Thermogemmata fonticola: one gene and its partner. The protein of the gene in region 2 interacts with the protein of the main gene of each other region in a pairwise test. Links are inferred from orthologs where the notes say so. Each region holds a gene or a part of one and is shown on either strand. Other genes may lie near its edges. The genes, in order: H0921_RS15995 and H0921_RS04920.

Region 1 (15,259 bases), on a different replicon or contig from region 2:
GGATTTGATTGATGATAACCTGTTCATCATGCCCCTGTTGTGTCAAGTGGACGACATCCGTTAGGCCCAGCTTCTGGGGTGCGCTTGCCGCCGTGGCTGCGGCCTGTTGCAGGGCGAGTTGTTCCCGTCGTTCTTCTTTGTCTGCCTCGTTGCCGATGAGGCCGCCGATCCCCGCTCCGGCTAGCCCGCCGATGAGCGCGCCGGTACGCGGGTTGCCCGTCGCGGCTCCCACACCTAAGCCCGCTGCGGTTCCCAACGCCCCGCCAATAGCTGCCCCCGTTTGCGCTTGGTTCATATGTTCGCAGCCGCCGCTCGCCACAAGGCCGGCAAGCAGAACCCACGCGAACCCGACTCGTGCTTGCATACCCCTCATCCCCCTCTCAATCTCCGACCGACCCCGGCGTATAGCTCCCGGCCTCCCGCTTGTCAAGAGCACTCCACCACCTTGGCCGCTCGGGGTGTAACTAGATTTTCTGGGGGTGGGGGCTGAACCCGCGAGGTGTTTCCCCAGACTAGCAGAGCTGCCCGGCAGAGAACTCCCAGAGAATTTGGTTGCACCCGCCGCTCGGGGTGCAGCCAGATTTTCTGGGGGGCTGAAGAGGGGCGGGGGGCTTCGGCTTGACGGGGAAGGCGGAGGTGCTATGGGAGGGGAATTGCTCCCGAAGCTGGGACGAGCCGGTTCCAGAGAAGGGGTGGGACGTTCTGGGGACAGAGGAGAAGCGGAAACTTTGCCGAAGGGTTGTCATCATGCGCGGCGCGGATGGGCGAAGAGGGCGGAACGGAGCGCGGAGAGGGGCCGGCTTTGGGGCGCGGTTGGGGCTGCGTTTCGGCCAAGTGCTGGTGCTGATCGCCGGGTGGGGACTGGGGGGAATTGCCGAAGCGCAGTCGGGGAGTTCGACCTCTGCGGGCGCTTCGCCTTCGGGGTCCGCCGGCGATAGTCCAGTCGGTTCTCCGAGCAACAGTTTGGGGAGCGGGAGCCTGCCGAAGCCGCCGTATTTGGCGGTGGTGACGGCGCCGCAAGTCACGCTGCGGGCTGGGCCGAGCGATCAATTCCCGGACACGGGCACCTTGCAAGCGGGGATGCTCGTGTGGGTGGATCATGAGGAAGGGAACGGCTGGCTGGCGGTGCAGGACCCGCCGCAAACTCTGCGGTGCATCAGTTGGGTGCCGATGCAGTTTATCAACTTCGACAAGTCTCGTCCGATTCCGCAGAATGTGGTAGTGGATGAAGCGGGGGCACCGTTACGTCCGGGCAAAATTGGCTTGGCGGAACCCTTGCCGGTGCAGCGGACGCGCGTACCGGGGGGGACGATTCTGCTGGTCATCGGTCCGCCGGTGCAGCGGGAGGGGAAGACGTGGTATCCGGTGGCGGCGCCGCCGGGGGATTTTCGCTACCTTCCCAAGCAGGCGGTGCAGGCGCAGCGGGGCGGGGCGTGGCATTATCAGGTGCGGGAACCGGCACCAGCACCGACGGCGGGAGCTGCGGGTTCCTCCGCGACCGCGGGACTGGCTGGGACGGTAGGTAACAGCGGCAGCAGTCGTCCGGCAGCAATGCCCAGCCCGCTGGTGCAGCATCCCCTCTGGCAGCAGGCGGAAGCGGCGGAGCAGGCCGGGCGCTTCGAGGAAGCCGAGCGGCTCTTTTTCGAGTTGGCCCGCATCCTGAACGAACAAGGGAAGCAGCACGATCTGGCCAATCTATGCTACACGCGGATTCACGCCTTGCGGGAGAAGCGGCGGCAAGGGCCGCGGACCTCGCCTGCCCCATCGGGGTCCTTGCCGGCGTCTGCGAGCGGCTCAGCCGCACCGGCTCGGCTCCTGCCCCCGGAGACGCCGCCGGCATCCGCGGCGAGTTCTACCGGTCCAACTCCGGCGGCGGCGGACTCGCCCCGCTGGTACGGTCCCGGTCGGCTTGTGCGTTCCGCCATCGCCCTCGATGGCCGAAAAACCTACGCCCTGGAAGCCCATCCCGGCGTGCCCCTCGTCTATGTCGTGCCCGGAGCGGCGGGGGACCTGGAGCGTTACGTCAACACCGTCGTGCAAGTCTATGGCACGGCGCAGAATCGCCGCGGCTTGTCCTACCCCTACGTGGCGGCAGCGGCGGTTTCCCCCGCACCACGCTGACATGGCACCATCAGTAGGAAACGGCGAAGCAACACTTCGGGTGCAAGCGGAGCAGCGGGGCACCTGACGGAGCCAGCGGGGCGTCTCCCAATGGACTTGCGCTCGCCTTCCTTCGGAGTCGGCGGGCCAAAAAAAGACGACGGCCTCGCAGCGGAGGCCGCCCCTTCGGTGAGATGTGCTTGCGAATCTAGGGGGTTGATCAGTTCTCGATGGAGCTGCGGAAACCGGTGGGCACTTGCCCCGTTTTGCCTTCGGTTCCCGGTTCAGTGATTGAGCATAAACTCGTTGCTGTTGAGTAAGGCCCAGAAGACATCCTGGTAGAAGGCCACGTCGTTGGGCGTGGCGCCGGGGACGAGGGCGAGGTTCCCCCTGCCCGTTTTGGTTCCAGGTTTGGGTCGAGCGGAGCCAGAGCCGGGCTGGGCCAAGGGGTTGGACAGGTCGATGACCGCTCGGCCATTGCGGACTTCTTCCAGGCGGGCGATCTCCTGAGCGGTGGGATGGCGATTGACGGTCATGAGGAACAGCTCGTCGTAGATGGCGCGGGGTGACGCGACGCCTTTGGCGGTATGGCGACGGACGACATCAGCCACGACTCCGGTGCCAGGTCCGCCGCGGGAGGTGCCGATTTCGGCGTTGAGTTCCTGGCCGTTCATCATGAGCAGGGCTTGGATGACGGTGCCGTTGAAGTTCACCTCGTTCCCTTCATCGTCGCCGAAGTTGACGGTGAGGCGTTGGAGCCAGCGGTCTTTGAGGATGCGGAATTCTTCGCCGCGGCGGGCTTCCGCACGCGTGGCGATGGCCAGGGACTCGAAGAGCACCTCCGGCGACATCGCCTTAAGCGGCATGCGGGCAAAATAGGGGTCGTACTTGGGGTCGATGTAGGCTTTGTTGGCGACGTGGCTGAGGTTGTACACGTGGCTGGTGCAGATCCACTCCAGCAGTTTTTTGGGGTCGTAGCCGTAGCGCTTGAATTCGGTGGCGAGGTAGTCGAGCAGTTCGGGGTGGACGATTTCGTTGCCGCTGTGGAAGTTATCGACGGCGGGTTCTTGAGTCAGGCCGCGGCCAAAGAGATGCCCCCACATGCGGTTGACAAAGGCGCGGGCGAAGTTGTCATGCTCGATGACCCACTGGGCGAGGATTTCCCGGCGGGTCTTGCCGCGCAGCGTCGGGGGCAGCTCGGCGGTGGGTGCGAGCCGCTTGGTCGGCGGTTCCTCGTTGGCAAATTGGGCCAGGTCGCGCAGCATGGTCGGGAAGGTGGCGCGCTTCTGGCCGTCGCGCCGCTCGAAAAACACCATGCCGTTGACGTTCCAGTCTGGGTGATCGGTCACTTCAATCGGCGGTGGCGTATTCTGGCCCAGGTTCATCGGATTGGTCGTGCCGCTGCGATCGGTCTGGCGGAAGAAGGCATTCACACCCCAGAAGTCCGTTTGCACGTACTCCTTGTGATGGGGGTGGTCATGGCATTGCATGCACTGGCTCTGAATGCCCAGGAACAGGCGGGTGACCCGTGAGGTGATGGGCACGGCGTCGAAGCGGCCCTCCCTGGAGAAATCCGTAACCCGGCGGTTGTTCTCATCCACGATGGGATCGCCCAGGTGGCGGGCGATGAACACCACGGCGCCGTTCTCGTTCGACTTCCCTTTGGCGGTGATCAGGTCGTAGACGATGCGGTCCCAGGGCTTGCCTTCGGGGTACTGGGAGGAACCGGCGAACTGCTGGGTGAGCCAGAAGCGGAGCTGTTCCCGATAGACGCGATGGACGTTGCTGCGGGTGAGCAGCCAGGTGGTCCACAGCTCGGCGAAGTTTTCGGCGTAGGCGTTGTTGTAGTCGATGGGCACGGGCAGGCCGGCGATACTGGTGACGGGCTTGCCATCGCGTCCGCGGGGCACGTACTTGTCGTCGTAGAGAAGCCGGCGCACGAGCTTGACCCGCTTGGTGGGGCTGGTATCCCGCTCGAAGTCGATGATCTCTTCCGGGGTGGGAATCCGGCCGATCAGGTCGATGAAGACCCGGCGCATGAACTCCAGGTCCGTGGCCAATTCTGCTGGTTTGGCAATGCCCGCTTCCTGCCACTTGGCGGCGATCAGTTCGTTGATCTTCTGGGTTTGCGGCGAGACGCCGGGGATCGGGCCTGGTTTCTCCTGGGCCGGCACTAGATGCAGGCACGCAAGCAGTGTGCCGAGAGCCAGTCCACCAGCGACAGTTGGCGTGCGGATCATGGGTCAAGTCCCTCCCGGAATATGGCGGCCTGGAGGCTGGATTCCGCCCGGCGGCGTACCCTGCATTCGGCCGGAAACTGTCTTACCCCATACCATCTAGGGATAGTCTAGCCCATGCGCGCCGGGGTGTACCAGCATTTCGTAATCTTTCCCCTGCGGAGAATCCGGCTATAGGTAAGACACAGAATCGCCGGGCGAAGTTCCGTATTCCTTGATCCTAGGCGGTAGACGGAGCGCGGATGGTCTGGGATTGCGATTTGCGTCAGGTGGCGGAGTACATCCGTCGGGCGGAGACGGAAGAGCTGCTCGACCGGGTGACGGTGTACCGGGCGGGGATGGAACCCGCCGCGGTCGATCTTATGGAGCACGAGTTAGACCGCCGGGGGATTAGCCGGGAGGCGATCGCGGAACACGCCGCTGCGCGCCGCCGCCATGCCATTCTCCTACCGGATGGCTGCGCCGTGTCGTGCCATTTCTGCTGGCGGCCTGCCGTCAGTCGGGCGTGGGGCTGGTACAAACTCTGGGGTTGGATTCCCATTTTCCCCCGCCTCTTCGCCCGCTGCGAGGTCCACGGAGGCCGGCCCGATGCCCCCGCCGAGGCGGAACAGGACACGGACAGCTTCCCACCGTCGGAGTAAATCCGGGTCTCGGCCCACGTCCAGGGGCTGCGGCTCTGCGCAACGGACGGTTAGCTGCCTGATAGCAACTGGCGCACCTGCTCTTCCGTCACGCGGCTAAAGGGGATGCCGAGCTTCTGGCTCACCCAGCTCTGGAGCGCCGGATGATAGTGCGGAAAGGTGCTCCGGGCGAGCAGGGCCTTCATGCGGCGGTCCCGGTTGGCCCGTTCCTTGCGCTTGCGGTGGCCGTTGGCGATGCGCGACAAGGCCATGTTGTCCCGCATCCGGTCCATCCGCCGCCGTGTGGACATGCGCACAGCCATATCTGTGATCTCCTCTGATGTCTGCCGCGGAGGTATTGCCCTGTTTGCAAGCAGGACCCCGTGAGCCGGAGTCCGTGAGCCGGAGTCCGTGAGCCGGAGTCCGTGAGCCGGAGTCCGTGAGCCGGAGTCCGTGAGCCTGCAAGAGAGATCAGTTTAGCAACGGCAGGGTCCGGCGGAAAGGCGGCGGTCACCCGTGGCGTCACCCGCGGTGCACCCGTGGCGTCCCGAAGCCTCCGGGCAGGAAAAACAGCAATAACCCCTCGGCGTCCCCGAAGACCCGCCGGGTCTCAAAGGTGCAGAGGGATTCATCGCAAAGATGTCCAAGGGTTCACCAGAGATTCAGATGGTGTAATCCGGCTCGAAGACTTTGGCGGCTTTCGGGGTGACGAAGACGGTCTCGCCGGGCTTCAAGGCCAGGGCGCGGTAGCGTTCCGGGGTCAAATCGACGTTGAGCATCAGGCCGAAGTCTTCGGCGAGGACGCGGACTTTGACAACGGAGCCGGCGGGGTTGAGGTGGACGATCTTGCCGGTGAGGCAGTTGCTGCTGTCGGGATTGCGGGAGATGTCGAGTTCGTGGGGGCGGATGTAGGCGTCGATGCGGCCGTTTTCCCCCGTGCCGAAGACGCGGGCCGGGACTTCGACCGTGCCGGTTTCCCCCAGGAGGGCTTTGCCGCCTTCGACCCGCACAGGGAGCTTGTTGACGTTGCCCAGGAAATCCATGACGAAGGCCGTGGCGGGATGCTCGAAGACTTCCAGCGGCGTCCCTTCCTGTTCGATGCGCCCGTGGTTCATGACGACCACGCGGTCGGCCACCTCGAAGGCTTCCTCCTGATCGTGGGTCACGAAGATGCTGGTGACGTGGAACTCGTCATGGAAGCGGCGCAGCCACAGACGCAGCTCAGCACGGACCTTGGCATCGAGCGCTCCGAACGGCTCGTCGAGCAGCAGCACTTTGGGGTCGGGGGCCAAAGCCCGGATTAGGGCGATGCGCTGTTTTTGCCCACCGGACAGCTCGCTGGGATAGTGCTGGGCCTTTTCCTCCAGGCGGACCAGACGAAGCAGCTCCATGACCCGCTCGCGCACCTGCCGCTCCGGCACCTTGCGCACCCGCAGGCCAAACGCCACGTTGTCATAGACCGTCATGTGCCGGAACAGAGCGTAATGCTGGAAGACGAAGCCGACGTTGCGGTCGCGGGCCGAGCGGCGGGTGATCTCGTCATCGTGATAATAGACCGCGCCGCTGTCCGGCACTTCTAGCCCGGCGATGATCCGCAGCAGGGTCGTCTTGCCCGAACCGGACGGTCCCAGCAGGGCCACCAACTGTCCGGTGGGGCAGACCAGCGACACATTGTCCAAGGCGACGAATGTGCCGAAACGCTTGGTCAGATTCTGCACGCTAATCGACATACCTGCGCATCCGCAACCGTTGCTCTTGTCCTAGGGGGAAGGACGGTCCGGGGCATCCGGGAAGGCTGCGCTTGGGGCGGCTCGGGGGCCATTGGCGGCAGCCGAGGGGTCGGTTGGCTCCTCCAGGTCGGTTGGCTCCCGCGGCAAGTCCGGGGCTTCGCGCTGCGCTGGGGGCAGGCGCCGGCCTTCCAGAGAGACCTTGAGGATGAGTGTCATCACCGCCAGCAGGGTCAGCACCGAGGCCAGGGCGAACGCCGCCGGACTGTTGAAGTCCTGAAAGAGCAATTCCACTTGCAGCGGCATGGTGTTCGTTTCCCCCGGAATGCGTCCCGATACGACGGAGACGGCGCCGAACTCGCCCATCGCCCGGGCGTTGCACAAAATGATGCCGTAGAGCAGCCCCCATTTGATGTTCGGCAAGGTCACGCGCCAGAAAATCTGCCAACCGTTGGCTCCCAGACTCAAGGCGGCCAGCTCCTCATCGGGACCGATCGTTTCCATCACCGGGATCAATTCCCGCGCCACATACGGCAGGGTCACGAAGGTCGTGGCGAGGATCAACGCCGGGACGGTGAAAAGAAGGTCCAGCCCCTGGGCGCGCAGATACGGACCGAAAAACCCCTGCAAGCCGAAGAGCAAAACAAAGGACAAACCCGCTACCACCGGAGAAACGGACAGGGGCACGTCAAGGAGGGTGACCAGCAAGGTCCGCCCCGGAAAGCGAAAGCGTGCCACCGCCCAGGCCGCCGCCAGGCCAAAGATCACGTTGCAGAGTACCGCCAGCGGCGCCACCGTCAGGGTCAACAGGATCGAATGGCGCGTGTCGGCATCCCCGAAAAGATGCTGGACGTAGGCCGCCAGCCCCTCCCGCAGAGCTTCGTAAAACACATGGACGACGGGAATCACGACCAGCACGACCATCAGCAGCACCGTCAGACTGATGAGCAGCAGGCGCACCCAAAGGGGGTCCTGCATCTGGCGGCGAATCCCCTGGGCGCGGTCCCGCACCGGGCGGCGCAGTCCCACCGGAGCGATCCCCGTATCTTCCGCGAGGTTCCCCACGCTCATCCTTGGCGGCTCCCAGTTCCCTGGCGACGGATCACGAGGAACAAACGCTTGCCTCCCAGGACCTTCCCGGCAGTTCTCCGGGGCAGTTCTCGTTTCATCCCCTCCGGCTCCAGGCTTCCAGGCGATTGATCACCACGAGCAACAGCAGCGAAGCGGCAAGCAGCACTGTGGCCAGGGCGGTCGCCTCCTTCACCCTGTCCCCGCCTTCCTCCAGGCGGCTGACGATCAGAAACGGCGCGATCTCCGTCTTATACGGCATGTTGCCGGAGACGAAGACGATGGAACCGTATTCTCCCAATCCGCGGGCCAGGGCCAGGGCAAAGCCCGTGATCAGGCTCGGCACCAGGGCGGGAAAGAGGACATGGCGGAAGGTTTGCCAGCGACTGGCTCCCAGCAGGGCCGCTGCTTCCTCTTCTTCGCTGTCGAGGCTCTGAATCACCGGCTCCAAGGCCCGCACCACGAAGGGAAAGCCGATGAACACCAGCACGACTACGATCCCTAACCGGCTGTAGGCCGCCTCGATGCCCAACGGCACCAGGAACTGCCCCAGCCAGCCTTCGGCACTGTAGAGGTTGGAAAAGACCAGGCCCGCCACCGCCGTCGGCAAGGCCAAGGGCAAATCGACGAGGGAATCGAGCAGGCGCCGTCCCGGAAACTCGTAGCGCACCAGCACCCAGGCGATGAGCAGACCGATGACGGTGCTGATCGCCGCCGCCACCAGCGACGCCCCGAAGCTCAAGGCATACGCCGCCCGCGCCCGCCTGCTCCACACCGCCGCCGTAAACTCCGACGCGCTCATCCCCAGCGCCGTCACCACGCACGCCCCCAGCGGCAATAGTACCAGCACCGCCAGGTACACCACCGTGAACCCCAGGCTCAATCCATACCCCGGCAACACCTTCGGATTGATCCGCCCCATCGCCTTGGCTCCGCCGCTGAGCTACCCTCCTGCTCCGGGATTCTCGCCGCTTTCCCCGCTCAAGCCGATCTCCTCGTCCAAACTGGGCACACCACGCCTGCTGTTCTCACCGTACTGCGGACCCTGCCGCCCTCTCTGCCGGCCTGCCCAGCTTCATCGGCGGCTTTCCCAGCCTAACGGCTCCTGCGTTCCCGGCCAATTCCAATTCCCCCCTCCGACTCAGTTTTATCATTATTCCTATCAACTTGATCATAGATCGGCCATCAGGAATCGGCTCCCATCGACGGACAGCTTCAGGGTTTCCCCGAAAGGCTCGGTCTTCACATGTCGCAGTGCGGCTCTGGGGGAGGACGGACGGGCTAAGTCATCGATCGACAGCAGAGCCTCCGCGGCAGGGAGAGGTCCGAGGGTCCGAGGGCCGAGCGGTGTTGGCAGAAGTAAGGGCAGGGCTGGGGTGGCGCAGTCGCAGTGAGGTGAGCCGCTGCGAGTTCCATTTGCCGGCGGATTTTTTAGTGTAATGGAAGGAGGATGCGGTAGGCTGAGCGGTGGGAGGTGGAAGCGATGGCACACGGTCCGGACAAGTCAGGCCGAGGGGAGCGCGGGAACTCGCGGAGCGGGGGTGTGGGGCCTGGAGATCGGGAAGGTGCAGTAGGCCGCGAGAGCCGGGCGGAGCGGGGGATCAGTCAAGCCAGGCGGATTCCGCGGTGGTTCCCGCTGGTGTTGGGTGGGATTCTGTTAGGAGGCGTGCTGGTCATTGGTCTTTGGGCGCCGGAGTGGAGCCGAGGCCCAGCCCCGCCGGGCATGGTCTGGATTCCTGGGGGCAAGTTCCTCATGGGAACTGATGATCCGCACCCCTTCTTCGCCGATGCGCATCCGATTCACGAAGTCGAGGTCCGCGGCTTCTGGATGGATGAGACGGAAGTGACGAATGCGGACTTTGCCCGCTTTGTGGAGGCCACGGGTTACGTGACGACGGCGGAGCGCCCGCCGACCAAGGAGCAGATTATGGCCTATCTGCCGCCCGGCTGGTCGGAGCCGCCCCCGGATAAACTCGTCCCCGGTTCGGTCGTCTTCGATCCGCCGTCGCACGCGGTGCCCTGGGATGACGAGTCCCGTTGGTGGAAGTGGGTGCCGGGCGCCTGCTGGAAGCATCCGGAAGGGCCGGGCAGCAGCATCGCCGAGCGCATGGATCACCCCGTGGTGCACGTCTCCTGGGAGGATGCCCAGGCGTATGCCCGCTGGGCGGGGAAGCGGCTGCCGACGGAGGCGGAATGGGAATATGCGGCCCGCGGCGGCCTGGTGCAAAAGCCCTATCCCTGGGGCGACGCCGAACCCAACGCCGGCGGCCTCTGGCGCTGCAACATCTGGCAGGGCGAGTTTCCCCATCGCAACACCCGCGAAGACGGCTACGACCGCACCGCCCCGGTGAAAGCCTTTCCGCCCAATCCCTACGGCCTCTACGGCATGGCCGGCAACGTCTGGGAGTGGTGTCAGGATTGGTACCGGCCCGACTATTACGCCCACAGCCCGCGGAAAAACCCCCAGGGACCGGAGATCAGCTACGACCCCTCCCGGCCGCACGAGGCCCTGATCCCCAAGCGCGTCCAGCGCGGCGGTTCCTTCCTCTGTAGCTTCGGCTTCTGCGCCCGCTTCAAGGTCTACGGCCGGGGCAAAGGCGATGTCGACACCGGCACCTCCCACCTCGGCTTCCGCTGCGTCAAAGATCGCTGACCGTGTGGGGTCAAAAACACTCCCTTAGCGTCCGCTGCGGCTTCCGCTGCGTCAAAGATCGCTGACACCGAACGATCTGCGGACGCCGGCCATTCACAACGGGCATTTTCCGCATCTGGCCTTTTCCCATCTTTCCCATCGGGGCTTTGGGGGCTTTGGGTGGATTCAGGAATTTTTTGTCCTCTTGAGCGGTCAACGGTCGTTTCTCCTTTCAAGCCAGCCTAGAGGGAGGCGGAAGGGGGGATTCTTTCCACCCTCCGGTGGAAAGTCCAGGGAAACGTCAGCGAATCCGGCTAAGAGTGGGCGTGCCCTGTGCTGCAGAAACTTCCCGGAGGGCGGTGCGAGCAAGACGCACGGCGGAAGCGACTGGGGACCCGTATACCACCGTTCAGACGGGATTGCCACTATGATCTCTGTCAAATGGGTTGACGGTGCTTGCAAGACATCTTCCCCTCCTTTATCATTCAACCGTCTCAACTTTCTTGTGCGTGAGAGCGAGGGTTGGAGTGCCATGGCGTCCTCCCTGTGTTCGGTGTGCTCGCGACCGTTGCCGGCGGAGAGTTTGGCCGAGGGGGTCTGTCAGACCTGTCGAGCGAATACGGGGCCGACGGACCTTGAAAGTTTGGCCGCCGTTTCGTCTGCGGCGGCGGGGATGCAGACGCAAGCGGCGGTGGGTCTGGCACAGTCCGAGGAGGTGACGCGGACTTATCACGGTGCCGAGCCGCAGACGCGTGTGGCCCTAACGGAGCATCTCGAAGGGTATGATACGCCACTGCCCGAAATGTTGCGGCAACTGCCGCCTGCTCCACCGGGTTATGAGCTGATCAAGCGGCTAGGCAGCGGCGGCATGGGGGATGTGTTCCTCGCCCGCGAGTATCCCACGGAGCGCCTGGTGGCAATGAAAATGCTACGCTCGCCGGGCAACGCCATCGCCGCGGAGCGGTTCATCTCCGAAGTGCGGGCTTTGGCGCGGCTGAATCATCCCCACATCGTCAAGGTGCTAGCCACGGACTTCCTCCGGCAGCAGCCGTTCTTCACCATGGAATATGTCAGTGGTGGAACTTTGGCGGACCGCCTGCGCCAGGGTCCCCTCGACCCGCGGGAAGCGGCGCGGTTGATCATGCTCGTGGCCCAGGCGGTCCATGCCGCGCACACGGCCCAGGTCTTGCATCGGGACATCAAACCGAGCAATATCCTCCTCGATGCTCAAGGGCAGCCGCACATTTCCGACTTCGGGCTAGCCAAGATGCTCGATCGTGATGACGGCCTGGTGACCATGACTGGTCCGCTGGGCACGCCGAGCTACATGCCGCCGGAGCAATGCTCGCGCCGCTTTGGACCGATTGGGCCGCCCGCCGATGTGTACAGCTTAGGCGCGACGCTTTATCATCTGGTTACGGGCCAGCCTCCCTATCGCGGCAAGACAGCGGTGGAAATCCTCCAGCAGATTGAAGAAGGAATACCCCTCCGTCCCAGGGCGTTGCGCCCGGATTTACCCCCCGCCTTGGAAGCGATCATTCTCAAGTGCTTGCAGAAGCGGCAGGAGGACCGCTATCCGAGCGCGGAAGCTCTGGCCGAGGACCTGGAACGCTTCTTGCAGAACTCAGTGCCGTCGGCCCCGCTGCATACGCCGTGGCGCCGCCTGTGGCTGTGGACCCGCCGCCAGCGCTCCCGCCTGTTGGCCGGGACAACCGGGCTCCTCCTCTTAGCGGTGGCCGCCATCCTCGGTGCGGTGCTGCCGCGCACCGAAACCCCGACACCGGACGAACGCCTCGCCGCCCTGATGAATTCCCTCCGTCAGGGAGAGTCCGTGACGCTCATCGGCCCGACCGGCCTGCCTGCTTGGTCGAAGGTCCTTCATGGGAATGTCGCCCTATCCTCCGACGAAACCAGCGAACGCGCCTGCGTCTATAGCAGCCTGGGATATGGCCTGGTGCTGCTGTTGCCTGAAGTGCCCCTGGATCGGTACACCCTGGAGGCGGAAATCCGCCTGGTGAACCTGGTCACCGCCCGCCGCGATGGCCTGCAAATGGGCGGCCTGTTCTTCGGCTATCTCCCGAACGACTCGGCCATGCCCGGCTGTGTCTTCCATGCCGTCAAACATGTCAGCTTCCTCGACCACCATTACACCCCGGAAAATCCCCAGGCGTATCTCCACCCCGAACATGTCTATTTCGGCGACCTGATCCTTCTGGAGCGTCCGGGCGATTTTCCGATACTGGCCTTTCCGCGTTCGCCGCACCGGCATCCCTTCACGCCGTCCATCGTTTGCCCAGCACCTTGGCGGAAAATCCAGATCAAGGTCCGTCCGGACTTGGTGGAGACTTACTGGCGGGATGAGCGGGGCCAGATGGTGCGCTTCGCCGCGGTGAAGGGACCGGCCCTGGACAAGCAAGCGGAAGTCGCCGCCGACTCCCTGCGCAAAAGTTTCCCCCAGCTCGACTATCCCACGCCGGATTGGCATCCGCGCCGCGGACTGGGCCTCTGGTGCCACCGAGCGGTGTACGCCGTCCGAAACCTGACCCTCACTCCCGGAAAGTAACCCCGAATGGGGTGCGACCCCCTTCGATGGGCTTGGCCTCTCTGGCGCCCTCCAGACCGGGCAACCCTTGCCTCACGGCCGCTACCCCAACGCGCCGGCGTCCCAAGACCTGTCTGTGTGATCAATATATATACAGTGATATATCTGCTATATATAAACTACATCTCTAGATAGCCAAAAAAATGCGAATTTTCTGCATTATTTTATACTCTTCGTCATATAATAAAAATAGAAGTAAACATCGGCACCCGTACTGCCACTGAGATCAGGGGAAACCAACAAGAGAAATCATGGGGAAGAGAAAAAGTCAAGAGTTTCCCGACCGGAAAAAAATGTTTCCAAGAGGGCTTGACAGGCGGAGTTGCGGTAGATTGTTCTGGAAGTTTTCCAACGGTGGGAGGACAAACCGCTGGGCTTCCGGCCCGGAAGTTCCCCAAGGATATTCGTCCCATTGGTCACGCAAAAATTATTGACATGGGGTTTCGAGTCGTTACCTACTGAGAATAGAGAGAAGAACACAGAGTGTTCGACTCAAGGGAAAGAGGTAGAGTTGCGTGGACTCTACCATCATTTAGATGAAAGGAGGTTTTTATGGAGATTTGTTTTCCAGTCACCGAAGGGTGTTGTCCGCCCAACTACACGATTTGGGGGACGTACGACGCGAACAATCCCGCGGCCAATGGCAATGCGGTGATGACCAACGTGAACAACAGCAACGATGTCGTGGTGGCGGGGAACTTTCAGTTCCGCAGCGACGGCATCTGGATGGCGCAGTTTGCGGGGTTGACTGTCGGGGCGGTGTACAACGTCAATGCGAGCTACGAGGTCAACACCCAGCCGGTGTATGCGCCCCAGGTGGAGAATGTGGAGGTGCAGGCTGACGCGCCGGTGGTGGCTCCGCCGCCTCCCCCACCCCCTCCGCCGCCGCCGGATGGCAATCATCGCATGTCCGTCGAAGCGGCGTGTCCCACCGGCTCGGCTGCACCGGTTCCCGGCAGTGTCTGCTACTACGGCACTTGCTCGGCCCATCTGCCCATCCGGCAGTTGCAGATCGTCACGTGGAACGAGCAGACGGGGGAAAGCTATAGCTGCGTGTCCGGCCTGGTTTGCGCGGGGAAGTGGGCGGCCCTCATTCCCCTACCCGCCGATAAGGGAAAGAGGGTTTACCTGTGCGACCTGCTCTTTTTGGGAGACCAGGGCCAGGTGCTCCAGCAGACCCGCATGCGGCTGGTTCGCTAGCGGCAGGACGGCAGAACAGGCGCCCCTGAGCGGCCCGCCTCGGGCTTCACCAATTGCTCGCGCAGCCTCCCCTGCCTACGGACCTTCCCCTTTCTGAATCTTTTGTCCATAATGGACACAGTTTCAGAAAGCGCGGGGCACGGCATAGGCGGAAGAGGGCCGACTTTCCCGTCCCGGCTGGAAGGATTGCCGGAGGGGGAAACCAGCCCAACCTGTGCGGTTCCCGAAGAACAGGTCCGAGAGGAGGGGGAACGATGAGCGAGCGATTCACCACGGCGCTGGGCGGCGAGGCGGCGGGGGAATGGGGCAGCGGGATTTGCCGGAGTGCCTCCCTGGCGAATCTCGCCAAGGCGCTGGCCCAGGCCCAAGCGGAGCTGAAAAACCCGCCGAAGGATCGGGTCAACCCGCACTTCAAGTCGAAGTATGCCGATTTGGCAACGGTGCGGGACTGGGTGCTGCCGGTGCTCAATCGCCACGGGTTGAGCGTGGTGCAGTTGCCGTGCGAGGGGTCGGGTCGGCCGGCCTTGTTCACGCTGCTGTTGCATGAGTCCGGGGAGTATTTGGGCGCATGCTTGCCGTTGCGGCTGGTCAAGGATGATCCCCAGGGCATGGGTTCGGCCCTGACGTATGCCCGGCGGTATGCCCTGCAAGCTCTGGCAGGCGTGGCGGGGGAAGAGGATGACGACGGCAACAGCGCCAGCGGCACGGTTCAGCGCAGCCGTCGCGGTGCGGACCGGCGGGAGGAAAGCCGGCGGCGCATGCTGGACTATTTCCAGCAGACCCACGGGGTGACGGCGGAGCAGGTGTGCCAGGCGGTGGGGGTCCAGCGCCCGGAAGAGATCGAGGAGACGCACCTGCGGCGCCTGCGGGACATCGCTGTGGCCCTGAAGAGCGGCCAGCCGGCCCGTGCTTTTTTCCCGTCCAGTCCCTCGACAACCGTTCCTCCAACCACGGCCAGTTTGCCCTCCGCCGCCTGAAGAGGTCCCGCTCCAGCTCCGAAACGGAAGCCTCGGTTGGCTCCCCCCCCGAAGCGCCGTCCGCGGATAGACCATCCGCTTCCGCCTTGTCCCCTT
Region 2 (15,250 bases):
TCGCCTCCCAGCCGTTCCTTCGCCTGAGAAAGGGGTTGCTCAGGCTCCGCCGCCGCGTGAAGCGCCACTCGATATCTTCACCGCTCCGTTGCCTCCCCCTGTCAGTATCGATATGGCGGAAATACGCCTGCCGTTTTTGCGAATGCTCGGAGAATTTGATCGGGAAGATGTTCAATTGGCCTTTCTCCAGCAGGTCCAACGTGAATCGGCGGTCCGGATCGATCTATTTACCCGTGATCTGGCACGGGGTGTGCAATGGCTCCAGAAAGCCGCTAACCAGGCCGGCTTACACTTGGCGGTGGATGCGACTACGGCGGACCGCCTGAAGAAAGGCGCGCCAATCACAGCGGTCGTGCTCTATTGTGACAATCTGACGCCTGCGGAGTTGACCCGTTTCTTCCTCCTCTTGCATGGAGAGGATGCCAAAATTTCGCCTCGCTTGTTCGATATGGTGCACTTGATGCCTTTGTCTCCCCACGATGAACGGGACTTGCGCGAGGTGTTGGGGGTGGATCCCGGCTTGAATGTCAAAGTCCGCTCGGATAAAAGCGACAACAAGGGGGTCAGGGAGGCTCCGCAGCGTCCTCTAAGTGCCGGTACGGCGGATGAAATCATCCGTAGTCTGTTGGCTAAGAAGAGCATGGACAAGTCGGGGCTTGTGACCACTTGGGCGCCTCCGGCTGCCCGCACTGCCCACTTCCTCTCTGCCGAGATCAAGTCCTACTTGGCTCGGAAAGCGTCCCGCTCCCCTCAAGCTGTACCCGCTCTGATCATCCTGCGCCTTCCTAATAATCCATAAAACATGGGGGAAGGGAAACAAAGCCTCATCACTGGCAGGGAAGGGCTGGGGCAATCTTAGGCACGCCGAAGGTTCCCCAAAGGCGACAGAGTGAGAGCCATCCGGTTGATGAGGAGTGGCTTTCGCGGTGTTTGCTGCCTTTCAAAAAGTGTACGGAGCGTAAAGCTAGGCAGATAGTAGCCGCGCACCCCAAAGCAGGCGGCAAGTTGCCCCGATTTCGCTCTGCGCTGCTTCACTTATCCCGTTTGATGTCACCTAGGGCCGCTTGGGCGGCAGCGAGGCGGGCGATCGGCACGCGGAAGGGGGAACAACTCACGTAGTCCATCCCCACCTGATGGCAAAAGCGGATGCTGTCGGGATCGCCGCCATGTTCGCCGCAGATGCCGACCTTCAGATGCTGGCCGTATTTGCTCTGCCGGCTCTCGCGGCCTTTGCGCACGCCGATTTCGATCAACTGACCCACACCTTTGACATCGATGGACTGGAAGGGATCGACCGGCAAGATTTTTTCGCGGAGATAAGTCGGCATGAACGATTTGATGTCATCGCGGCTGAACCCGAAGGTCATTTGCGTCAGGTCGTTAGTACCGAAGGAGAAGAATTCGGCATCTTCCGCGATCTGGTCAGCGGTGAGGGCGGCACGCGGCACTTCGATCATGGTACCGATCTGGTACTCGATGCGGACGCCAGCTTTGGCCATGCATTCCTCGGCGACCGCTACAATACGCTGCTTGATGAAGCGCAGCTCCTCGATCGTACCTACGAGAGGCACCATGATTTCCGGCAGCACCTTCTTGCCCCGGCGGTGGACTTCGATGGCGGCCTCGATGATAGCCCGGACTTGCATCTCAGCAATTTCTGGATAGACGATGGGCAAGCGGCAGCCGCGGAATCCCATCATGGGGTTGAACTCATGCAATTCGTCCACGCGCTCCTTGATCTTGGCGACGGGAACACCGAGACTTTGGGCCAATTCCTCTTGAGCGGCATGATCGTGAGGGAGGAACTCGTGCAGGGGTGGGTCGAGGAGGCGGATGGTGACGGGATAGCCATCCATCGCCTCGAAGATGCCGATGAAGTCCTCGCGCTGGAGTGGCTCGATTTTGGCCAAGGCAGCGCGGCGTCCGGCTTCGTCGCTGGCCAGGATCATTTCTCGCATGGCCAGGATACGCCCTTCGCCGAAGAACATATGTTCGGTGCGGCAGAGTCCGATACCCTCGGCTCCGAATTCGCGGGCCTTGGCAGCGTCAGCGGGGGAGTCGGCATTCGTTCGGACACGGAGTTTGCGGTACTTGTCCGCCCACTCCATTAAGGTCGCGAAGTCCCCGGTGATCTTCGGCAGCACGGTGGGAACCTTGCCGATCATGACATCTCCCGTGGTGCCGTTAATAGTGATGTATTCGCCGGCTTTGACGGTGTGTCCTGCGATGGTGATGGTGCCGGCTTCCTCACTGATTTTGACCGCTTCGCAACCGACGACGCAGGGTTTGCCCCACCCGCGAGCGACGACCGCAGCGTGGCTTGACTTGCCCCCTGTACTAGTGAGAATGCCCACGGCCAAGTGCATGCCGGCCACATCTTCCGGGCTGGTTTCCTTGCGGACCAAAATGATGGGGTCCTGGGGATGCTTCTCGTGATGTTCCACCACTGCATCGGCGGACAGCAGGACGATACCGGAGGCCGCCCCGGGACTGGCCGCGATCCCCTGCGCGACTGGCTTGATGTTCGCCTTAGGGTCCAATTGCGGCAGCAGCAGATGGTTGAGAGATTCCGGATTGACCCGCAGCACGGCTGTGCGTTCATCGATGAGGCCCTCACGGACCATATCGACCGCAATGCGCACGGCGGCTGTCCCCGTCCGCTTGCCCGCACGGGTCTGGAGCATGTAAAGCACGCCTTCCTGGACCGTAAACTCAATGTCCTGCATGTCCTTGTAGTGCTGCTCCAGCTTCTGGCGGATGTCGCAGAGTTGCTCGTAAACTTGAGGCATGACCTCCTTGAGTCGGGAGATCGGTTCGGGCGTGCGGATGCCGGCAACCACATCTTCCCCTTGGGCATTGATTAGGTAATCCCCATAGAACACATTTTCGCCAGTGTTGGGATCGCGGGTGAAAGCCACCCCTGTGCCGGAGGTGTTCCCCATATTGCCAAAGACCATCGCCTGGACGTTGACCGCTGTACCTTTGAGGCCGGTGATCCGTTCGATGCGGCGATACTCCACCGCCTTTTTGCCCATCCAGGAATTGAAGACGGCCTGAATGGCGAGCATCAATTGCTTGCGGGGATCTTGGGGGAAGTCATCTCCCACATGCTTGCGATACACCGCCTTGTAGCGGCGCACCAATTCTTTGAGGTCCTCGGCGTTCAGATCGGTGTCGAGTTTGACCCCCTTGGCCTCTTTCATTTGCTGGAGTTCGTGTTCAAAGTGGTCATGATCGACTCCCATAGCTGTGGAGCCAAACATATCGATCAGACGGCGGTAGCTGTCATAGGCAAAGCGAGGGTTGTTCGTCTTTCGCGCCAGACCTTCGACGCTGGCATCGGTCAAACCCAAGTTGAGGATGGTGTTCATCATCCCCGGCATCGAAAGGGCCGCGCCCGAACGGACGGAAACAAGCAAAGGATCTGCTGAATCGCCGAACTTTTTGCCGACCAAGGCTTCAACACGTTTGAGGGCCTCATCGATCTGGGGCAGAACCTCCTCCGGGATCTTCTTGCCGTGTTCGTAGTAAGCGGCGCAAACCTCCGTGGTGATGGTGAAACCAGGGGGAACGGGGATGCCGATCAAACACATCTCGGCCAAATTGGCTCCCTTACCGCCGAGCAAGTCCCGCATCTGCCCGTTGCCTTCCGCTGTCTTCCCGCCGAAAAAATAGACGTATTTGGTGCTCATGGCTGTGTTGTGTTTGAGAATCGGCCCACCGCTGCACCAGTGCAGCGTAACAATCCGTGTCGTTTTAGAAACCCTCTTTGCGAAGGCCAAGAGTATCCTGGGCAGAATGCCCTGACGGTGGTTTGCGCGGTACCGGTGCCAGAGCACGGACCATTTGCCACAATGACGGCAACAACAAAGCGTTTCAGAGCGTCTATGAATGGAAAGGACTGCACGTGGGAAGCAGTCTCTGGAACGGCCAACACCAATCGGGGAGGACGGGCGATGTGCCGAGGTATCTTTCTGGGCCTAACATTGGTTTTGGGATGGGGGAGTGCGGTTTCGTTTTCTTGGGCGGAGGACAAATCGATGCCTGGACCGCTGGACTTTAAGCTCACCGATATCGATGGCAAAGAGTTTGACCTGTCACAATTGAAGGGTAAGGTGGTGTTGATCGTGAATGTGGCCAGCGAGTGCGGCTACACGCCGCAATACGAAGGTTTGCAGGAGTTGTACAAGAAGTACGAGAAGGCCGGACTCGTGGTTATCGGCATTCCCTCGAACGACTTTGGGCGGCAAGAGCCGGGAAGTAATGAAGAGATCAAGAAATTCTGCACCACGCGATACAAGGTGACGTTCCCGATGATGGCGAAGGCTGTCGTACGGGGGGAAGGCCAATTGCCCCTCTACAAAGTGCTCATCGAGGCCACTCCGAATGAGAAGGGGCAGGTGCAACAGGTTGCCTGGAACTTTGAGAAGTTCCTGATCGGGCGGGATGGCCGGGTCGCTGGACGTTTCAAGTCCGCGGTGGATCCGGAATCGGAAGAATTGCTTAAAGCGATCCGCCGGGAGTTGGACAAACCTGTTCCCAAGAATTGAAGCCCTAAGTAAGAGACGGGACCCCGATGGAGCGTTGTCTGAGTTGGCGGTTGCGGGATCGAACCCTGCAAATCGGCCGGCGGCCGCTCGTCATGGGCATTATCAACGTCACGCCCGATAGCTTTTCCGACGGCGGTTTATATGTAGAACCTGCTGCAGCCATTGAGCACGGCTTGCGGTTGGCCGCCGAAGGAGCGGACATTCTGGACATTGGCGGAGAATCGACCCGTCCCGGTGCCGAGCCTGTGCCGGAAGACGAGGAACTCCGCCGCGTTCTGCCGGTGGTCACAGCCTTGGCTCGCCAGGTATCTGTGCCGTTATCTGTCGACACTATGAAAGCGTCGGTGGCTCGGCATTGCTTGGAGGCGGGGGTATCCATTCTCAATGATGTGTCTGGCCTGCGGGATGCCGCAATGGTAGCGGTGGCTGTGGATTATCAACCTGGCGTTGTTGTTATGCATATGCAAGGCACGCCGCAAACCATGCACCTGAACCCGCACTACGACAACGTGGTCTCCGAGCTACGAGATTATTTTCAGGAACGGTTCCACACGTTGACCGCACTGGGCATAGCTCCGGAAGCCCTGGCGTTTGATCCTGGGATCGGCTTTGGCAAAAACCTGGAGCACAACCTGCAACTGCTGGCACACCTGGATCAAGTGATGCCCCCTGGGCGGCCCGTGGTCTTGGGGGTGTCCCGCAAGGGTTTCTTGGGCCAAGTCACCGGGCGCGGCCGGAGCGAACGCTTAGCAGCCTCCTTAGCCGTGGGATGCATTGCCGCAGCACGAGGCCAAGCTCACATCCTCCGCGTCCATGACGTGGCCGCCACCCGCGACGCCATGCTCATGCTTGAAGCCATCGACCGCTACCGATCGCTTTCCTGATCCCTGCCACCTCACTCTCCACATGGCCAACGATCATCACCGTTATAGCATCAGGAGCCGAACAAAAGGCACCGCGAGCCTGCGTATCCTTCGGCAGAAGGGGAGCCTAAAGAGAAGGGATTGCAAAGGCTCGATCCTTGATCCGACGCAGGAGAGCAACGGGTAGAGACCGACCGCTGGAGGATTGAAGACACGGAGCGATACGGCTAGGGAAAATGGTAGAACACAATGGCGGAGTGATGGAGAAAGACCGATGAAGGCGACGACCTTGCCTGCGGAGAGCGGAGCGGATGCGTTGCAGGCTTCCTGCCGTGCTTTAGCGGAACGTGCCCGTCAGGCGGCACGCGAGTTGGCGTGGGTTCCCTCCGAACGCAAGAACCGCTGGCTTCTGGCGGTCGCCGAAGCCTTGGAACGGGAACAAGACAGCCTCCTGCGCGCCAATGCTGAGGATATGGCAGCCGCTCCGCAACGCGGACTGAATGCGGCGGCTCTGGATCGCTTGAAGCTGACGCCGGCCCGATTGCAAGCGGTGGCGCAGGGCGTTCGGCAGGTGGCTCTCCTGCCGGACCCGGTGGGGGAAATCCGGGGGGGCGAGCGCCGTCCCAACGGACTGGAAGTGTGCAAAATCGGGGTGCCCCTCGGCGTGATCTTTTTCATCTACGAATCCCGCCCAAATGTCACCGTGGATGCCGCCGCCCTATGCGTCAAAAGCGGGAATGCCGTCATCTTGCGCGGCGGTTCTGAGGCGCTACAGACCAATCTTGCTCTCACCCAGTTGCTCCGCACTTTGCTAGCCCGCTGTGGGCTTCCGGAGGATGCCATTCAGAGCGTTCCCACGTCCGACCGGGCAGCAGTCGGCTACTTCCTGCGCTGGCCGGACTGTATCGACTTGGTCATTCCGCGAGGGGGCAAATCGCTCATTGAGCGAGTCGTGGCGGAAGCTCGCATGCCCGTTCTGAAGCATTACGATGGCAACTGCCACGTTTATGTCGATGCGGCAGCGGACTTAGACATGGCAGAACGGATCATCGTCAATGCCAAATGCCAGCGGCCCGGCGTGTGCAATGCGGCGGAGAGTTTACTCGTCCATGCGAACATTGCCGACATTTTCCTACCTCGGATCGCCGCGGCCTTGCAACAACACGGGGTGGAGCTGCGCGGCTGTCCGGAAACTTGCCGCCGTTTGCCTGGCATCACCCCCGCTACCGAGGAAGATTACGCCCAAGAGTATCTGGACCTGATTCTCTCGATCAAAGTCGTCCATTCGCTGGAGGAAGCCATCGAGCATATCAACACCTATGGCTCCCATCACACGGATGCCATTGTGACGCGCGACCTCCAGGCCGCCCGGCTGTTTGCCCAACGGGTGGATTCTGCGGCCGTCATGATCAACGCCAGCACGCGCTTCCACGATGGTTTTGAAATGGGTTTGGGAGCGGAGATCGGCATCAGTACGGATCGCTTCCATGCTCGTGGTCCGTGCGGCCTGCGAGAATTGACTACCTACAAGTATCTCGTGACTGGAGAGGGTCACATCCGGGAATAATCTGAGGCCACGCCTATCCGCAAGCGAGCATCCCCGCTCTTTTTCATCTCGACGGCATCTGTTTTCATCTGGACGACACCGAGGCGCTGTCAGATACATATCCCAAACAGAACTGACCCGCCTTCCCTCCTTGCTCACAGAGGTGTTCCTCCGGCAACGCAAGGTGTTCCTTCAACCACCGATCTCACTTGAAGGAGTCCGCGCTATGCGCAGTTTGCAAACCTGGTTGTATTTGCTGACGGTGATGACATTGCTTCAAGTCGCCGTGGCCCAACCGGAACAAACCCACAAGGCCCATGCCGCCTTGGTCCATGCTCTGGCAGTGTCTCCGGATGGAAAATACTTGGCCAGCGGCGGATTCGACAACTTGATCAAACTCTGGGAAATCCTCCCGGATGGGACCCTCAAGGAAGTGAAGACTTTCTCCGGCCACACCGGTCCAGTTTATGCCTTGGCATTTCATCCCAAGGCTCCGCTATTGATCTCGGCCAGTCAGGACAAAACCGGCCGCATCTGGAATTTGGCCGACGGCAAGACGGTGGCCGAATTGAAAGGGCATGCGGACATCGTCGATACCGTGGCGATCTCGCCAGATGGACAATGGATTGCTACAGGGTCGGCCGATAAGGGCGTTCGCCTATGGAAAGCCACCGATGGCAAGGAGGTTAAGAACCTGGGTGCCCACGCTGGCACGGTTTATGCTGTGGCTTTTTCTCCCGATAGTAAATGGCTGGCCTCGGCTTCGGCGGACAAAACCGTCAAAATCTGGGATGTCACTGGGCAGAAAGAATACAAGGTCCTCAAAGGCCATGAGGATGCCGTTACCTCCCTCACGTTCACCGATGATCCTGATGCTGTCTTGACAGCCGCCCTCGATCGCACCCTGCGCCTTTGGAGTGTCAAGGCCGTTCAGGAGATCAAGGAGCAACCCAAGGAGAAAAAGGAGCCGCCCAAGGATGCGAAGAAAGATGACAAGGCCAAGAAAGATACGCCGATGGAGATCAAGATTGATCCCAAACTCTTAGGTGAGATGAAGCGGTGGGGGCCAACAGCCGATGACCCCTACACCTTGACTTGGCACAACGGGGCTAAGGTCTTTGCAGTCTGCGGTTATTCGGGTCAAATTACCATTTGGACTCTCAGCGAGGCGCAGCCCAAGTTCGGTAAACGCATCCTTAATCCCGCATACTGCATTGTGTTTTTACCCAATGGCAAAGCCGTGGTTACGGGGCATGACAATGGCTCGCTTGTGGTCACTCCCTGGGGTGGCAAGTGAGTTGCTGCTGTTAGCTGGAGGCGGATAAGCCCTCGGCGAAGCCGCCATCCGAAGGGGAGGCGGCCTCTTAGCCGGTCGTAGCGCCTTGGGACGCGCTGGTGGCGAGCCGGGCATATTTGGCCAACACACCCCGTTCCACCCGCAGCGGTGGACGCTGCCATTGCGTGCGCCGTTGGGCCAGCTCTGCCTCGCTCAAATGAACCTGGAGCAACTTGCGGTCCGCATCGATGGTGATGGTGTCGCCGTCGCGGATCAGAGCAATCGGCCCACCCACCCAGGCTTCCGGGGCGACGTGCCCCACCACCAGTCCATGAGTTCCACCGCTGAAGCGTCCATCGGTAATCAATCCGACGCAGTCGCCCAACCCTTGGCCCATTAGGGCGCCCGTGATGGAGAGCATCTCCCGCATGCCAGGCCCCCCCACAGGTCCTTCTCCCCGAATGACGACGATGTCGCCTGGCACGATCCGCCGGCTTTCAATAGCTGCAAAGCAAGCCTCTTCGCCGTCGAAGACACGTGCCGGTCCCGTAATGGCACGTTGTTTGAGACCGGCCACCTTCGCCACGGCACCCTCCGGTGCTAAATTGCCGCGCAAAATCACGTGGATGCCATGGGAAAAGAGCGGAGCCTCAAAGGGGCGGACGACTTCCTGGGACTGAGCGTAGACGCTGGGAATGTCGGCGAGGTTTTCGGCCAGGGTCTTGCCAGTTACGGTCAGGCAGTCGCCGTGGATCAAGCCGCGGTCTAACAGCGCTCGTAGGACAGCGGGAGTTCCTCCAACGCGATGCAAATCATACATGACGAATCGGCCGCCGGGTTTGAGGTCGGCCAGGTGCGGTACCCGGTCTGCCAAGCGATCGAAATCCTCTAGGGTCCATTCGACTTGAGCTTCGCGCGCGATGGCCAAAAGATGCAGAATGGCATTGGTGCTGCCGCCGAGTGCCAAGACTAAGGTGTAGGCATTCTCCAGGCTCTTGCGGGTGATCAGATCGCGGGGGCGGATGTTCCGTTCAATGCAACGCACCACCGCTTGACCCGCCAAGTAAGCTTCCCGTTCCTTAGCCGCACTCACGGCAGGATTGGATGCTCCGTAGGGAAGGGACAAGCCCATCGCCTCAATGGCACTCGCCATCGTATTGGCCGTATACATGCCGCCACAGGAACCATGGCCGGGACAGGCGGCACACTCGATCTGATGGAAAGTCTCCGCATCGATGCGTTGAGCCTGATATTGTCCGACAGCTTCAAAGATCGAGACAATATCGACATCACGACCCCCCGGACCGGTACCCGGCAGTATGCTCCCGCCGTAAACGAAGACACTGGGAATATTCAGCCGGGCCATGGCCATGATGCAGCCGGGCATATTCTTATCACAACCTCCGAAGGCAAGTAACCCGTCGTGGTTCATCGCCCCGCAGACCGTCTCCAGACTATCCGCAATCACTTCGCGGGACACTAAGGAATAGCGCATGCCAAGATGGCCCATACTGATGCCGTCCGAAACCGTTGGCGCGCCGAACGTTTGCGGAACTCCGCCGGCAGCACGGATGCCTTCCCGCCCTTTCAGAGCGAGCCGGTCCAAATGAGCATTGCACGGGGTAATGTCGGAAAACAACGAAGCGACACCGATGATGGGCTTGTGGAAATCCTCATCTACAAATCCTACCGCCCGCAGCATGGCCCGGTTGGGCGCTCGCCCATCACCCTGCGTGGTCGTCAAACTGCGACGTACGGACATCTCTGGCATGTGACCGATTCCTCCCCTGAGAAAAAGCCGGGTGGCTCCCGCCGTCATGTCGTTAGCCAACTTGCCTGGGGGAACAAACGAGCGGCGGGGCTGTGGGTCGTTGTCGGAATCCTTGCACGGCCTGTCCAGCCGTTTGCTGCTGCGGACGGACCTGAAAACGCCGGTTCGCTAGCAGTTTTGTGTGTTCGCAACCGTGGTTGCTGAACACTGCTGGTAAGACAAACCGTGGCATCTCTGACGGAATCTGTCAATGACGACCGTAATGGAGGGAATATGGAACCTTAAGTTGATGCACCGGGACCGGGAGCGAATTGGTGCCGAGAGGAGATCATGAGGAATTGGATAATCATGGAAATGTTGCATATTTTCTTCTAGCATCCTCACTCCGGTCATGATGTCAGCGGGAAACTTCGCCATGGCAATAAAGAAGTCCAATGTTTCTGCCACTCTCGGCGAAATCGGAACTGCGCTGATTTGACTAGCTGCGAACATGAATTAGGAACTAGGTAACAGCTCCGAATCGATCGGGAGCATTCGGAGCACACGGCGAGTCCAGCACAACTCGTCCAGGCAATCGATTCCAGTGCACGCCAGGAGAACCACCATGCGTAGTCTCGTCAAGAGCGTCGTGTCGTTCCTCAAGAAGGAAGATGGCCCCACCGCCGTCGAGTATGCCGTGATGCTGGCCCTGATTATCGTCGTCTGCATTGCGGCCATTACCACTCTCGGCCAGAACGCCAACGACACCTTCAGCTTCGTCGGTTCCAACATCGCACCCAAGACGAACTGACAGAGGGCGGCTCATTCCTGAGCGATGGGGACAGGAGTGGGCTAAAAACGAGTCCATTCGTAGGACGGATGCCGCTGAGCTTCACCGGAATCATTCCGGCAAAAACTCCACTCCTTCAGGCAACCTTGCCGAGAGGAGTGGAGTTGCTCGTTGTGGGCGACGTGGATATTGGCGACGTGGATATTGGGGAAGCACCAGCGTGTTCAACCCTCGAGTTGGGGATGCGCCATGTTGGACAATGGTCTGAGGTCAACGTGGTGGGTGCCAGCTATCTGAGCGTTTGCTGACAATCATTCAGAAGAGCATAACTAGGATCACGGTTTCTCAGCCAGGAGTTGCTCGATTTTCTTGTCGAGTTGCTCGTCGGTGAGTTCCGGGCCGTCAGCACTGGTCCAAATACGGCGCCCTTGGCGATCGAACAGCGCCAAATGCGGAATCAGGAAGCAATCGCCAATCAGCTTGACCAACGCCTCTTCTTCTTTGTCCGGCTGGATCAGGATGAAGTTGGGGAAGGTGGCTCGCTTCTCCTGAAGGAACTTGAGGACCTTTTCCTTGCTGTACTGCTCCGCAGCTCCCAATTTGTCCATGCTGACGCTCATGCAGACCAGGCCTTGGGCGGCGTATTTCTGGTGCCGTTCCACGAGCTTGGGGAACTTCTTGACGCACGGCACACACCAAGTCGCCCAGCAATCGATGAGAATGACCTTCCCCTTATTGTCCTTGATGGCTTTCTCCAGTTGAGCCACTCGGACTTCGTCCACTTGGACTTTACCCGCCTCTTCGGGAGATAAGCTCCGGCTGCAACCGAGCCAAGCTGCCAGTCCAATGATTCCGATCCCTAGCATCGATGTCATCATCGTGTGCATGGTCGAACCTCTCCTTTTTTTAGAAGACAGAGCGCATTGTCCCGCCGTACGTAATTTAGCGTGGGATTTCTCCCTTACTTCTGTTGCTCCTCCCAGTGTGTATCGCAGAAACCCCCTGGGTCCGTCGCTCTACTGTCTTTACCCTTTGGCATCGTTTGTTTTGCACGGGTTGACTCAGTTAGCCGCTTTTTTCCCTTACTCAATTCCCATGCATAACCTGTATGGTGGACTTTCCACGCCCTTGGATAGACGGAGAACACCTCCGAGATATTCATAGCTTCTTCTGGCCATTCAGCGTGGGTAGTAACGTGTAGGTGAAGATACAGAGGACAGGAAGGAGGGAACAGAGTTGTCGGGATTGTCAGCAGCTTGGAGATGCTGAGGATAGGGCGGGAGCGGACCCCCAGGGTGATCGAGAGTGGTGGGATGTGAGGCATTGGCCTGTTGGCAGAGTTCCTTTCGGATACTTTAGGGTGTCTGCCGGTCAGTCCACCTATTCAGCCAGGGATGACGGCGATAAGATGGGATACGCGAGTTGTGTTGGTACCAGGGTCTGCCCTGCGGTAGTACCTAGGGCGGTATCAGACTGCCTGCCGACTAAGACTCAAACTCGAAGCCTAGACGGGGAAGGGCAGGAGTCCAGGAATCCGCCAGCGGGGCGAACTTAGGGGCCGACACGGAAAAGCCATGAAGATCGTCTAGATGTTTGAGTGAATATGCCGACACCGACCTTTCAGATTCGCAACTTTTGCATCATTGCCCATATCGATCATGGGAAATCAACGTTGGCGGACCAGTTTCTTCTGAAAACGGGGACGCTTCAGGAACGTGAGATGCGGGAACAGGCCCTGGATAGCATGGATCTGGAGCGCGAGCGGGGCATTACCATCCGCATGCATCCGGTTACCCTCTACTACACGTATGGGGGGCGGGAGTACGAACTGAATCTGATCGATACGCCGGGACATGTGGATTTCCACTACGAGGTATCCCGCAGTCTGGCAGCTTGCGAAGGGGCTATCCTGCTCGTGGATGCCTTTCAGGGGGTTCAAGCCCAAACGGTAGCCAACGCCTTTCTGGCAATGGAAGCCAATCTCAAAATTATTCCGGTGCTCAACAAGATCGATCTTCCCCAGGCCCGGCCCGAACATGTCATCGCAGAAATGGAGCAGGCGTTGCTGATTGATCCGGCCGAGGTGTTACGCGTTAGCGCCAAGACCGGCTTGGGGATGGACGAGCTGATGGCCGCTGTCATCGAACGGATTCCTCCTCCCCAAGGAAGTGTGGAGCAGCCCCTGCGAGCGTTGGTGTATAATTCGCATTTTGATACCTACAAGGGAGTTGTGGTGTATGTGCGGATCATGGATGGGCAGTTGCGTGTGGGACAGAAAGTGCGCTTCATGCGGACCGGTCGGGAATTTGTGGTCACGGAAGTGGGGCGTTTTCGGCCAGGAATGACTCGCTGCGAGGAACTCAGCGCGGGGGAGGTTGGTTACTTTACCGCGAACATCAAAACCCTGGAATACGTCAACATCGGCGACACAGTGACGGACGCCTTGTGTCCGGCTGCGGAACCGCTCCCAGGGTACAAAGAGCCGAAACCGATGGTCTTTTCGGGACTGTATCCGGTCAACAACGACGATTTCGAAGACCTGCGCGAAGCCTTGGCCCGCCTGAAACTCAATGACAGCAGTTTCACCTATCAACCAGAAGTGTCCGATGGTTTAGGGTTCGGTTTCCGTTGTGGCTTTCTGGGGATGTTGCACCGCGAGATCATCCAGCAACGTTTGGAACGGGAATGCGACATCGAGCTGGTTCAGACAGCGCCGAATGTGACTTACGAGATTCTCAAGCGCGATGGTACTGTGGTCACAGTCCACGGCCCCCAAGATGTTCCCGATGCAGGCCAGATTCAAGAATTCCGTGAACCGATCGTCCGGGTCAGCTTCCTCCTCCCTGCCGAGAACATCGGGGCGATCATGCAGCTTTGCACTGATCGCCGGGGAACCTTTGTGCGGACGGAGTACCTCAGTCCCAAGCGGGTTATGCTGGTTTACGAGATGCCATTAGCCGAGGTGATCTACGATCTTTACGACAAGCTCAAGTCAATCACCCACGGTTATGGAACGATGGATTACGAGTTCATCGGCTTCCGAGCGGCGGACTTGGTGAAACTGGACATTTTGGTGCACGGGAACCGGGTGGATGCCCTTTCGGTCATCGTCCACCGTTCCCAGGCGGAACGGCGCGGGCGTGCGATCCTGAAGAAACTCCGGGACCAGATCGACCGCCATCTCTTTGAAGTGGCCTTGCAGGCGGCGATTGGATCGCGCATTGTGGCCCGCGAGAATATCGCTCCTTTACGCAAGAATGTGACGGCGAAATGTTACGGTGGTGACATCACCCGCAAGCGCAAGCTCTGGGCTAAACAGGCGGAAGGGAAAAAACGCCTCAAACAGATCGGCAAGGTGGAAGTGCCCCAAGAGGCATTCCTGGCTGTTCTGGAGCAAGAATAGTGACGGGGAACTCAAGGTGCAGCAGAGATGCGGGCACAATGCTGGCACGGACGAGGGATATGCAATGGGAGCGGCTCGCTAAGTGAAGGGGGCAACTGGAGTGAGCCGGACAAATTCCGCCCAGAGAGAGGAATCGCGGAGCCGCGTTGGGGGAAAACAACAGTTCTCTGACAACAAACAGCGTATGGAGTGGCGGCGTTTTTTTCACACAGGGGTGCTCGTCTTTTGCCTGCTGCTCCTTGTGCGGGCGTGCTTGGTGTCCGCCTTCGTGATCCCCAGCGGGAGCATGGCGCCGGTGCTGCGCGGGGGGCATCGGATCAAGAGTTGTCCCTGCTGCGGGTATGAGGTGGCGGTGGGGTACGTTCCACGGTCTGGAGGGGAAGAGATCGCTCACCGGGCGCGGTGTCCGAACTGCGGTCAGGAGTTTCCGGTCACAGACGCACCCATCGTGGGGGGCGATCGGATTCTTGTGGACAAGAATGTTTTTCACTGGCGTGATCCCCGTCGTTGGGAAGTCGTGGTGTTTTCTCCCCTGGAAGCTTCCGTGGAGGACCCTCTGTTCTACGTCAAGCGGGTTGTGGGGCTGCCGGGGGAAAGTATTCGCCTCTGGGAAGGGGATGTTTATGCCAACGGGCAGTTGTGCCGGAAAAGTTGGCGCCAGATGCGAGAAATGCGCCAGATCGTGATGGACATGGATTATCCTCCTTGCCCGCAAGGCTGGTCCTATCGGTGGCTCGTGGAGCCGTCTGAAGGCGACCCTCGCTTGCCCCGGCAAGAAGCCAGCTTCCAGGTTCAACGAGCAGGTACCGAGGTCTTGCAAGGCGGTACTTTGACATTCCATGCAGCCCAGACTCCCCAGAGCCAGCAATGCCTGACTTACCGGCATTGGGATTATCAGCAGCAGCGGGAGGAACCGCTACGGGCCGAGAATACTTACAATGGCGCCGTCCGAGGCCGGGCTTTTTTACCGCCGATCCATGACTTCGGTCTGGAATGTGTCGTCGAGGTCCTGACATGTCATCCCACTGGGGAATTAGCCCTCCGCCTCTTTGACGGGGCGGACCCCGCGGAA

What was found.
Region 1: the proteins of H0921_RS04920 (region 2) and H0921_RS15995 interact in binary tests that used the Escherichia coli proteins (3 or more experiments, as listed by UniProt). The link is inferred for Thermogemmata fonticola from one-to-one orthologs.

Annotation. Positions count from the first base shown.
Region 1 is NZ_JACEFB010000017.1:15,349-30,607, forward strand. The notes cover bases 4,654-7,496. They hold H0921_RS15995 (sulfate/molybdate ABC transporter ATP-binding protein), read right to left. Parts: upstream 6,688-7,496; coding sequence 5,620-6,687; downstream 4,654-5,619. Other genes in these bases: H0921_RS15985 (hypothetical protein), read left to right, coding at 4,654-4,978; H0921_RS15990 (hypothetical protein), read right to left, coding at 5,029-5,280; cysW (sulfate ABC transporter permease subunit CysW), read right to left, coding at 6,718-7,496. In the rest of the region: H0921_RS15970 (glycine zipper domain-containing protein), read right to left, coding at 1-364; H0921_RS15975 (SH3 domain-containing protein), read left to right, coding at 748-2,121; H0921_RS15980 (DUF1549 domain-containing protein), read right to left, coding at 2,385-4,340; more of H0921_RS15985, read left to right, coding at 4,580-4,653; more of cysW, read right to left, coding at 7,497-7,755; sulfate ABC transporter permease subunit CysT, read right to left, coding at 7,850-8,674; H0921_RS16010 (formylglycine-generating enzyme family protein), read left to right, coding at 9,236-10,405; H0921_RS16015 (serine/threonine-protein kinase), read left to right, coding at 10,917-12,947; H0921_RS16020 (hypothetical protein), read left to right, coding at 13,539-14,186; H0921_RS16025 (ERF family protein), read left to right, coding at 14,441-15,163. UniProt on the Escherichia coli protein: Part of the ABC transporter complex CysAWTP involved in sulfate/thiosulfate import. Responsible for energy coupling to the transport system.
Region 2 is NZ_JACEFB010000002.1:355,786-371,035, forward strand. What follows is about bases 5,000-7,833. They hold H0921_RS04920 (glutamate-5-semialdehyde dehydrogenase), read left to right. Parts: upstream 5,000-5,687; coding sequence 5,688-6,980; downstream 6,981-7,833. Other genes in these bases: folP (dihydropteroate synthase), read left to right, coding at 5,000-5,434; H0921_RS04925 (WD40 repeat domain-containing protein), read left to right, coding at 7,186-7,833. Outside these bases: H0921_RS04900 (anti-sigma factor family protein), read left to right, coding at 1-799; ppdK (pyruvate, phosphate dikinase), read right to left, coding at 1,032-3,692; H0921_RS04910 (glutathione peroxidase), read left to right, coding at 4,041-4,550; more of folP, read left to right, coding at 4,577-4,999; more of H0921_RS04925, read left to right, coding at 7,834-8,256; ilvD (dihydroxy-acid dehydratase), read right to left, coding at 8,324-10,006; H0921_RS04935 (Flp family type IVb pilin), read left to right, coding at 10,611-10,796; H0921_RS04940 (TlpA family protein disulfide reductase), read right to left, coding at 11,111-11,662; lepA (translation elongation factor 4), read left to right, coding at 12,379-14,178; H0921_RS04950 (S26 family signal peptidase), read left to right, coding at 14,279-15,250. UniProt on the Escherichia coli protein: Catalyzes the NADPH-dependent reduction of L-glutamate 5-phosphate into L-glutamate 5-semialdehyde and phosphate. The product spontaneously undergoes cyclization to form 1-pyrroline-5-carboxylate.